One region of the uncultured Roseobacter sp. genome, then DNA from elsewhere that is predicted to be linked to it. Evidence: riboswitches for the same ligand, from Rfam matches in the RefSeq annotation. Region 1 holds a riboswitch; the other holds the start of a gene.
The links. Region 1 has a riboswitch for cobalamin ahead of Q1A20_RS00310 (DUF1636 domain-containing protein). Riboswitches for the same ligand answer to the same signal wherever they lie in the genome.
Positions count from the first base shown of each region.

Region 2: it holds a riboswitch for cobalamin, as region 1 does, so the genes downstream of both, bluB (5,6-dimethylbenzimidazole synthase) here and Q1A20_RS00310 (DUF1636 domain-containing protein) in region 1, are expected to answer to the same signal.

Region 1 is NZ_CANMXR010000001.1:64,342-69,435, forward strand. It holds gene cobN (cobaltochelatase subunit CobN) at 1-987, opposite strand, end outside; gene cobW (cobalamin biosynthesis protein CobW) at 994-2,052, opposite strand; gene Q1A20_RS00310 (DUF1636 domain-containing protein) at 2,045-2,443, opposite strand; cobalamin riboswitch at 2,537-2,749, opposite strand; gene Q1A20_RS00315 (DMT family transporter) at 2,798-3,694, opposite strand; gene Q1A20_RS00320 (DUF2478 domain-containing protein) at 3,820-4,341, opposite strand; gene Q1A20_RS00325 (HEAT repeat domain-containing protein) at 4,354-5,094, opposite strand, start outside.
Region 2 is NZ_CANMXR010000004.1:230,554-235,647, reverse strand. It holds gene Q1A20_RS10220 (DUF2796 domain-containing protein) at 1-116, opposite strand, end outside; gene Q1A20_RS10215 (Fur family transcriptional regulator) at 146-535, opposite strand; gene Q1A20_RS10210 (VPLPA-CTERM sorting domain-containing protein) at 754-1,725, shown strand; cobalamin riboswitch at 2,140-2,334, shown strand; gene bluB (5,6-dimethylbenzimidazole synthase) at 2,378-3,085, shown strand; gene Q1A20_RS10200 (cupin domain-containing protein) at 3,303-3,614, opposite strand; gene Q1A20_RS10195 (SDR family oxidoreductase) at 3,636-4,379, opposite strand; gene Q1A20_RS10190 (GntR family transcriptional regulator) at 4,573-5,094, shown strand, end outside.

The DNA.
Region 1 (5,094 bases):
ACCGCCCATGATCCGACCGTCCACCTCGGGCAGCACCACATGCATGGCCAGATCCGCAGGGGACAACCCCCGCTCCGCTTCCGACCAGTCCGCGCGGGTCGAGGTGGCCAGCGCCACCTGAAATACCGGTACATCGCCCACGTCCAGCGGTGATGCGCCATCGTCACCCTTGCCGCTGAAGGCCGTGGCATTGACGATGGCGGCCGGTTTCATCTGCGCCACCTGACGGCGCAGCCACCCGGCGGCTTGCGGCGCTTTCAGCGAGGGCACAAAGAGTCCCATGACGTCATAGCCCCGGGCGCGGAATGCCGCAAAAAGCGCATGGATCGGCGCCAGATCGGCAGAAACGAGGTAAGAGCGGTAGAAGCTGATGAGAATGCGCGGTTTCGGATCAGCGACCTGCGTCACAACAGGACAGGTCACGCCATGCTCCGGCGTCCAGGCGCCAAGAGCCGGCAGCGTTTTGGAGCCTGCGACCGGCCCCGCATAGAGGCCCGCCGCCAGTGACATCTGCGCCAGCGCCGCCTGCGCGGCAACAACGCCACCAGTGTCACAGAGGTGGCCGAGCCGTCGCAGGGTCGAGACCGGCAGCGTGGCAAAATCATCGAGCCTTGCGTCGACGCGCCCATCCGCAGGCAGCACCGCCAGCGCGATGCCTTTGCGCTCGGCCAGTGCGCGGACCTGTTGCAGCCCGTAAGACCAGTACGGCACGCCGCCGATCAGCCGGATCAGGATGCCCTTCGCGCCCGCCAGCGTCTGCTCCACATAGGTATCGACCGAAAGCGGATGTTTCAGCGCCACCAGATTGGCGAGCCGCAATGTGGGCAGTTTGCCCTCTGGCCCGCCGCCCCGCCGCCAGGCTTCCGCGAAAGCACCCAGGTCACTGTCAGAGAACGACAACACCACCAGATCGGCGGGGCTCTGCCCCAGATCCGTTGGCGTCTCGGTCTCCTCCAACCCATGGCTTTCGCGGAAAACGACGTGCATGGGGGGTTACTCTGCGGCCTCGACGGCGCGGGCGCCCAGCACGGACTGAATGGTTGCCACTCTGATATCATCATGTTCGGCAATCACCACCAGACGCCCCTGCCGCGCTTCATCCGGCTGCCACGCACGATCATACTGATACCGGACGCGGGCACCCACCGCCTGCACCAGCAAGCGCATGGGTTTGCCTGCCACAGCGGCATAGCCTTTCACGCGCAGGATGTTGTGCTCATTAGCCAGCACCTCCACCGCGCGCACCAGATCCGCCGGGTCGGTTTGCTCGGGGATATCTACCACGATGCTTTCAAAATCCTCGTGGTCGTGATCATGCGGGCCGTCGTGGTGGCTGGGGCGCGCGTCCATGTCATCCTCCGCCGCCGCTTCGAGGCCGAGAATGATGCGCGGATCCACGATCCCCTCGGCAACCTCAACCACCGGCAAGGGGCGCGGCGCTTCGGCGGCGATGATTTCTTTTGCCTTCTCAACCCCTTCCGGTCCGGCCAGATCGGGCTTGGTCAACAGGATGATGTCAGCGCAGGAAATCTGATCTTCAAAGACCTCGGACAGGGGCGTTTCGTGATCGATGCTCTCATCCGCTGCGCGTTGCGCATCCACCGCCGCCACATTGGGCGCAAAGCGACCCGCCGCCACGGCCTCGGCATCTGCCAGAGCGATCACGCCATCCACGGTGATTTTCGAGCGGATATCCGGCCAGTCAAAGGCCTTCAAGAGCGGTTTCGGCAGCGCCAGACCCGATGTTTCGATCAGGATGTGATCGGGGCGCGGCTCCAGCGCCATCAGCGCCTCGATGGTGGGGATGAAATCATCGGCAACCGTGCAGCAGATGCAGCCGTTGGCCAGTTCCATGATGTTCTCCGCCGGGCAATCGGGGATGGCGCAGGATTTCAGGATGTCGCCGTCGACCCCCACATCGCCAAACTCATTCACCACCACGGCCAGCCGCTTGCCGCCGGGGTTCTGCATCAGTTCGCGGATCAGGGTGGTTTTGCCCGAGCCCAGAAAGCCGGTGATGACGGTCACGGGAAGTTTTGCAAGATCAGTCATGGTCGTTCTCCAGCGGCGGGATGCGCGCGATACAGTTGCGTTTAAAATGGTCGGGGCGCTCGCGCCACGGGATCAGGCCGTCCTGCGTGGCGTTATAGCGGGCCGCCCCATCGATCAGGACGTCCGGATGCGACACTTCATCGATGTTTCCGTAAATATACGTCCACCTGTCGCCACCGCGCAGCGCAATCGTGCAGCCATGGTCACAGTTTTGCAGGCATTCCACGGGTTTCAGGCGAATGCCGGGCGGCATCTCGTTTTGCGCCAAAGTGTCATAAAGGCGTTGCCCCGGACGGCGTTCGTCCTCCGGGATCTCCTGACCGCGCCTGCATTTGACACAGATCAGCAATTCTGTGGCAGGGCCGGTCAAGGCTGTTGCGTCTGTCGTCATAGTGTTTTGTCCCATATGTCATGGGACGTGGGTCAGATGACGAGATGGGCCTGATGGGATCAGGGCTTTCCCGACACCGGAACACCCCGTCCGGTTTCCTCACGTGTCGCTGGCAGGTCTCCCGGCTCACGGATCCCGGCAGCCTGGCTGCCTTCGGTCTGCGCCACCTTCCCGGACCTATGTCCAGTGGTATCGGCAGACCTTTCCGTTCACGGTCGCGGGGGCGGCTGTGCTTCGTCGAAAGCAATCGACTGCACATTCCCTTTTCACTTCAAATCACGAAGCACCAACTGGGATTCAGTTGCGTCAGAACCACGGGCATTGTCAAGCAGAAGCGGGTGTTTCCACCGCGGGCTATGCCTGACCGGTGGTTTGTTTGCTGCGCCAAAGAATGAAAAGACCGGACAGAACGATCAGGCCGCAGCCCAAGAGCACCGACCAGCCGATGTCCTCGCCGAAAAGGACGACACCAAAGCCAATGCCAAAAAGTAGTCGCGTGTACCGGAAGGGCGTGACCGCAGAGACTTCACCGGTGCGCATGGCTTTCATCAGGCTGGTGTAGGCGGCAACGCCCGCTAGCACCGCGCCCAAGAGGCACGCGGACGTCACGGGATCAGGCCGGACAAAGGGCGCCGCTTCCCACAAGAAGAACAGCAGCCCCGCGACGACAACCGATAGAAACCCATAGAGCCCCAGAATGGACGCGCTCAAAGACGCCGGGGCCGCGCGGCTCGCCAGATCGCGCCCGGCAAACCCAAGCATGCCCAAAACGGCCAACAGCGACAGCAGCGAAAAACTGTCTGAACCCGGACGCACGATCACGATCACACCCAGCAACCCGATGAAGATCGCGACCCAGCGTCGTGGCCCCACCTTTTCACCAAAAACCAGGGCAGCAGCAGCCACCACAACCAAGGGGGTGGCTTGCAGGATCACCGTGGCCGACGACAGCGGCGTCAGGGTGATCGCCAGCACGAAAAAGAGACGTCCGGTGATCTCGAAAAAGACCCTTAGCCGCATCGGGCGCGATACCACATCCGGCGTGAAAAGGCTTTCCCGGTTGAGCACGGCCAGACCGGCAAAGACGATAGCACCGCCGAGGCCGAAAAGGATCAGGATTTGACTGACGGGCAGCGTTTGCGACGCCGCTTTGATAAACACGTCTTCGACTGCGAAAGCGGCCATGGCGAGCACCATCCACAGGCTGCCGACAAGGTTCGCCTTGCTGTCGGTTGCAATGCTGGGGGTCACGCGGTCTCCGATGCTGCGATGCGCCAGGACCTAACTGATCCCGGCTCCGCATGACGGATCGCACCGGGCGCGTCAACGGCAATGCAGCAGGCAATGTGTTTTCACAGCGTTCCCCGTGGCGGGGGTCAGGCAGGCGCGTTCCGTTCCGCGATTTGCGCGTCGAACCATGCGGTCAATGCCGCCTCATCAGCTGGAAGCGCTTGGGCCAAATCCCCCGTAAACGCGATGAACGCGGCACGGTTTAGCGCATTCAGACCCACAAGAACCGGGATATCATGGCTCAGCGCTTCTGCGATCACCGGTCGAAACCCGCGACCAGCGGCCTCGTGTTTGCCGAACTTGTTGACGATGAGCAGATCGGCCCCCTTGGCCACTTCGCTGCTGACCAAACCCACGGCCTGTTCCAGCGCTTCGGGATCAAGCCTGCAGCCGGTCGCGGAAGGGCCAAGGCTTTGCGAAATGCGAATGACAGGTCCCTCCGGCAGGAGTTTCACATCCATATCGCAGAGCCCGCCATCGCAGCTGTCGGTATTGACCTGCACGGCACCACACAAGCGATGGCCACGGGTCAGCGCTTTGCGGGCAAAGCCATAAAGCAGCTGATCTGTATCGCCTTTTCCGGGCGCAATCGTATAGGCAATTCTCATGGTCTGACCAAATTATGAAGCGTCGTGGCGCGGGGCGAGCCCCCGCAGGATGATCAACGCGCGGCGGGGATTGTCAACACTGTCTGCGAGGATTTCGAGGGCTGTTTCCTGCGCCGCGTCAGCTTGCCGCGCCAGCATCCCGAGGGTGTCGGACCGCTCTGCGTCGATCACGGCGCGCATGGCCGCCTGGATAAGCGTAGTCTGTCCTGACGTGAGGATTTTCTGCGCCGCTTTTTGTCGGACAGCGGTTGCTGCGTCGCCGATGAAGTCGAGCGCTTGGCCCGCGGGCAAGTGCGCAACGGCTTCGGCGCGGATCAAGGCGTCCGCGTCATTGAGCCCCCTGCTCAGCACGGCAGGATCGGGATCTTGCGAGAGGATGCGAAACGCCGCCATGCGGATCAGCGGGTCACTGTCAGCAAAGCCAGCCTCGGCGGTCTTGCGAAATGCGGCGGCCACCGCCCTGCCCGCCAACGTCTCCCAGGCCGCGCGGCGCACCGTCTCATCGGGGTCATCTACCCGCGCCATCATCGCCTCGGTCAGCTTGCCCCCAACGCAGTCGCGGAATATCCGCATCGCGTCGCAGGCGAGCGACGGCGCCAGATCGTCGGATCCTTCAACAGCGCGTCGTTTGGCACGTTTCGCACCGGATTCTTCGGGCGTTTCTCCTGCCATCGGGGGCGCTACGGGGAGGGTCACATGCGCGTCCAACTGGATCGCATCCAGTGTGCTCTGCCCGCTTTGCTGGGCGACATT
Region 2 (5,094 bases), on a different contig from region 1:
AAAGCGATATCAAGCTGGCCGACACCATGTTCATGGGCGTCAAGTTGGCGGGCTTCTTCGGCGGCAACCGATGATGAGGTCATGGCGACAACAGCGATGTAGGTGATCTTTTTCATAGCCGTACTCCAATGGGGCAAGGGGGGATTCATGACGTCGAGCAGTCTCGGCACTGCCCGTGAATTTCCACGATATGGCGGGACGCGTTGAAGGCTGACTGCGTAGAGATTTGATCGAGTTGCGACAACAGCGGCGTGCCATCATGTTCTTCAACGGCACCGCAGGCATCACAGATGGCCAGAACGGGCACCGAGGCTTCATGCGCACAGCGGCATGGCACAAAGGCTTTGATCGATTCCAGCTTGTGCGCACGCCCCTGATCGGTCAGCGCAGATAGCGCACGATAGACAGTAGGCGGCGCCAGTTCAGGCTCGGCCACCTTCATTTTGTCCAGAATGTCATAGGCCGACATCGGTTTGCCATGTGTTCGCAGCACGTTCAGAACGTCCGATTGCCGCGTCGCTGCCTGTTTACGCATGAGGGGGTCTCCGAAGACTTGGCAAATTGTTATTTTATAAAATAACAATCTTCAATGCCTCAAATCTCTCGATAAGTATTTTGACAAATGTCCGCTTAGGCGAGGCTGCGCTGTGGTCTGGCAATGGTGCGCACCTGGCGAAAATAGTCGTTAGCACCGGCAAAGATTTCAGATCTCATCAACGGTGAACCAAATGAGCGGTCCTGGGAATCGCTGCGATGACTGCCTTGATCGGTCTGATTTTAGGCGGAATACCGACAATGTGTGAAAAAATTCCACGAAAACCTTGCATAGCGCAAAGGCTCAGCTACCTTTCTGCTCGTGTGAAATATGCACACGATTTTGGAAAACCGCATGAAGTGCACATTACTTGTCAAATCAGCTGCCTTTGCCGGGGGCTCGGCCTGTTGTCTGTCGCGGCTGCAATGTTCGGCCAGTATTGGCCGAAGCTTTACCGGTTACGGACAGTTTCACTACCGCAGTGGCCGCAGATTTCGGAGGCCAGACAAAACGTGATGATCGTCAAAACCGTCATCGACAGGGCGCACGTGTTCGGATCGGCAATACCAACAACTTTCACCATATCAACGGAGAGGATGAACGAAATGAGAAAGCTACTACTCACCCTGGGCCTAGGCCTGGCGTTAGCAACCGGTGCTGCCAACGCGGCGACAATCAACGGCGGTGAGACAACCGTGACAGTAACCGCCCCGCTTACGACACTAGGGCTTGGCGGTGCACCGTTTGGAACAGCGACGGCGACCGGGGCGACCTTTACCTTCCCCATCACAGGTGGTTCCACGGCCGGCGGGGGACTTGAGATCCTCCACGACGGCAGCGGCGTCACGTTGTTCACCTTGGACACCACCGATGATGTCGAGGTCACTGTCGGCAACTTTGTGATCGACACCTTGGCGGAAACCGTGTTCGGAGACGTGATTGGTGGGCCGACCGGCCTCGACCTCTTTTCCTTCGGTACGGCACAAGGGGGGATCGGCCTTGAAATCACCGGCACCCTTGCCGGCGCGTTGACCAGCATTTTCAACGCCCCCGATCTTACCGGCGCGCAGTTCGGTGTGGCAAATACCAGCCCTGAAATTGCACCTGTTCCACTTCCCGCAAGCGCGCTCCTGCTGCTCGCGGGCTTTGGAATGTTCGGAGTGGTAAAGGCACGACGCCAACCCTCCTGATAAAGAGTAAGCCGAGTTGTTTTGGGGCCGCTTATCAGCGGCCTCAATCCGACCACCTCAACCCTGAATTCGGCGCCCCTTTTATTCTGCATTACCAGTCTGGTGAGTACCGGCAGGCCATGTTGCTAAAATTTTTAAAGATGTCCTGCAGGGTGCGTTGTTTTAACATCGAAGGTGCGCATCTTTTCGCGACTTCGCAGCCACGCCTAGAAGATGAACCTGATAGCGCCCTAGGGACCGCCCGATCTCGAACTTTTATAATACTGGGGAGGGTCAAATTTTCACAGTTGTTCTAGGTTTCGGAACAACGGATCAAGATCAGCAACCAGGAAGTTTCAAACATCAGCTTCAACCTACAAGCGCCCCGGCAAAGCGACTTTCAGCGAACACTGATTGTGACCCGTCTCACGGAATGCTAGCCTCCAACAGTCTGGTGCTTGCCCTGCCTTGCAAACGGTAAGGTGAGAGAATCGGGAATGCGGTGGAACTCCGCAACGTGCCCAACGCTGTAAGGTGGATGGCGCTGCATCGTGCCATTGGCTTCGGTCGAGAAGGCGCAGCCCCAGGTGATGCCAAGTCAGAAGACCGGCCAGACATATCAGGGCTTCCCGATGGTCACCGGGCGGCCAGTGTCTGTGACAGGGGATATGTCATGTTGCCACCCGTTCCTGCCCCGACGGGGCCGTTTTCTGCTGAAGAAAAGGCCGCTGTCTACCGCGCCATTCACACCCGTCGCGATGTGCGAAGTCAATTCACCCCCCGCCCCATCGAGGAGGCCGTTTTGATGCGGCTTCTCGATGCCGCCCATCACGCGCCTTCGGTCGGGTTCATGCAGCCATGGAACTTTATCGTGATCCGCGATGCAGAGGTGAAGGCGCAGATGCAAACCGCCTTTGCGCGCGCCAATGCCGAGGCCGTGACCATGTTTCCCGCCGACCGCCGCCCGGTTTATTCAGCACTTAAGCTCGAAGGTATCCTCGAAGCGCCGGTGAATCTATGCATCACCTGCGATCGGGAGCGGGCCGGGCCGGTCGTTCTGGGCCGTACCCACAATTCGGAGATGGACCTTTATTCAACCGTCTGCGCGGTGCAAAACCTTTGGCTCGCGGCTCGGGCCGAGGGCATTGGCGTTGGCTGGGTCAGCATTTTTCGCGAGGACGACATCCGCACCGTTCTGGATCTGCCCGATCGCGTGGTGCCGGTGGCCTATCTGTGTCTGGGCCATGTGGACGCCTTGCATGAAATCCCTGAGCTGGAGGCAAAAGGTTGGCGCAAACGGTTACCGCTGGCGGATCTGGTGTTTGCGGACCGCTGGGGCTGCAAGGATGACCCGGCCACATCCGAAAGCGCAACGAGCTGATTGCTGCTGGGCCGACCCCACTCTAGCTTAGCAATGTCGCCTTGATTTAAGGTACAGCCGTCAGCTCCAAACGGGGCTTTTGCCGGTTTTGCGCTCGAAGAGGGCATGTAAGCACTTTCACGGGGATCACCGGTCAATATCGCAGGGGATAAGGTCGGCATTCGGGACAAACCGGACCTATCAAGAAGGCTGTTTAGGTCGCCCTGCGGGTGTCAGCTCAGAGAAAATCTTCCCGGCGTGGTGTGAAGCAATCGACCAGCGTGCCGGGTTCCAGACAGACGCACCCATGCTTCATCCCGGACGGAATAACAAAACTATCCCCCGGCCCGACCTCGCGTACTTCATCGCCAAGAGTGAACTGGAACCGGCCACTTTCAACATAGGTCGACTGAACGTGGGGGTGATTGTGGAGCGCGCCAATGGCGCCTTCTTGGCCGAAACGGAAAGCCACCACCATCAGCTCCGGATGATCCGAAAGGACCTGCCGGGTCACGTTTTCTGCCGTCGAAACAATCGGAAATTCAGACATGTCAGATCCTTTCAGAAGCGGTCAGGAGAATACCATCCCGCCGTTGATGTCGATGTTTGTGCCGGTGATGAACGCAGAATCCGCACAGGCGAGGAACAAGATCAGGTTGGCCGTATCATCGGTATTGCCCTGTCGTTTCACCGGTGCGGCTGCTTCATACCCGCGTCGGCCCGCATCGGGCGTATGCACATTATGAAAATCGGTGTCGATCATGCCAGGACACAAGGCGTTGACCCGGATGTTCGGCCCCAACTCCTTGGCCAGCGCGCGGGTCATGGTCATAACCGCACCTTTTGACGTGGCATAAGCCACCGCACCGGACCCACCGCCATCGCGTCCGGCCTGGCTTGCCAGGTTTACGATGGTTCCGGTATTCATGTGCTGAAGGCACGCCTTCGTCATCATGAATGTGCTCGTCAGGTTCAGGTCCATCACTGCGTTCCAGTGTTCGAGCGGCATCTCCGACACAGTCTTGCGGGCGATCAGGCCTCCGGCATTGTTGACGAGCACGTTGATCCCGCCAAACTCATCGACTGTCTGGGCAACAAGCGCGTCGACATCCTCCACCTTGGTCAGATCACCCTTAAGCGCGAAGGCCTGCCCTCCCTGCGCTTTGATCTGCTCCACCGCGGCATCCGCTCCGGCACTGCTGGAATAATAATTGATGGCCACATTTGCCCCTTCCGCAGCCAGTTTAATGGCGGCGGCCTGTCCGATGTCCCGACCACCGCCGGTAATGATCGCCGTTTGCCCTGCAAGTTTCATGCGCTGTCCTTTTCCGTTTTCACTCACACTGGTATACTAGTCATTTAACTGGTATACCAGTGTGATATGTATCGCGAAACCTGGTCAAGCTCGCGAGGGAAAGAGAGAACGACAACATGAACGCCTCTGTTTTGTTCCCGATAGTGTTTCGATATGACCTTTTGAAGTCCGGAAAGACCATGGAGATGATGCAATGGCTCAGGCAACACAACTCGGCGAGCGGCGCACAAGTGTCGATGACATCTTTGACCATCTTCACCAGGAAATCCTGTCGCTCCGTCTAAGACCCGGTGATAAAATCTCCGAGGCCGACATCGCCGCCCAATTCGGCGTGTCCCGGCAGCCCGTGCGGGACGCGTTCAACCGGCTTGCCACGCTTGATCTCTTGCTGATCCGCCCGCAACGCGCCACCGAAGTGAAGAGGTTTTCCTCCCGGGAGATCGCCAAATCGCGTTTCGTGCGCGCCGCAGTCGAGCGGGAAGTCCTGCGGCGCGCCGCGCAATATTGCGACGCAAGCGGTGCAGCAGAACTTGACGCCGCACTCGCGGCACAGGATCGGGCAATAGAGGACAATGACGTCGATAGGTTTGGCGCTCTGGATTACGAGTTTCACAAGGTTCTGTGCCATATTGCCCAGGCGGATTTTGCCTTCGACGTGATCATGGCCGAAAAGTCCAAGGTGGACCGCCTGTGTATTCTGAGCCTGTCAAAAGGT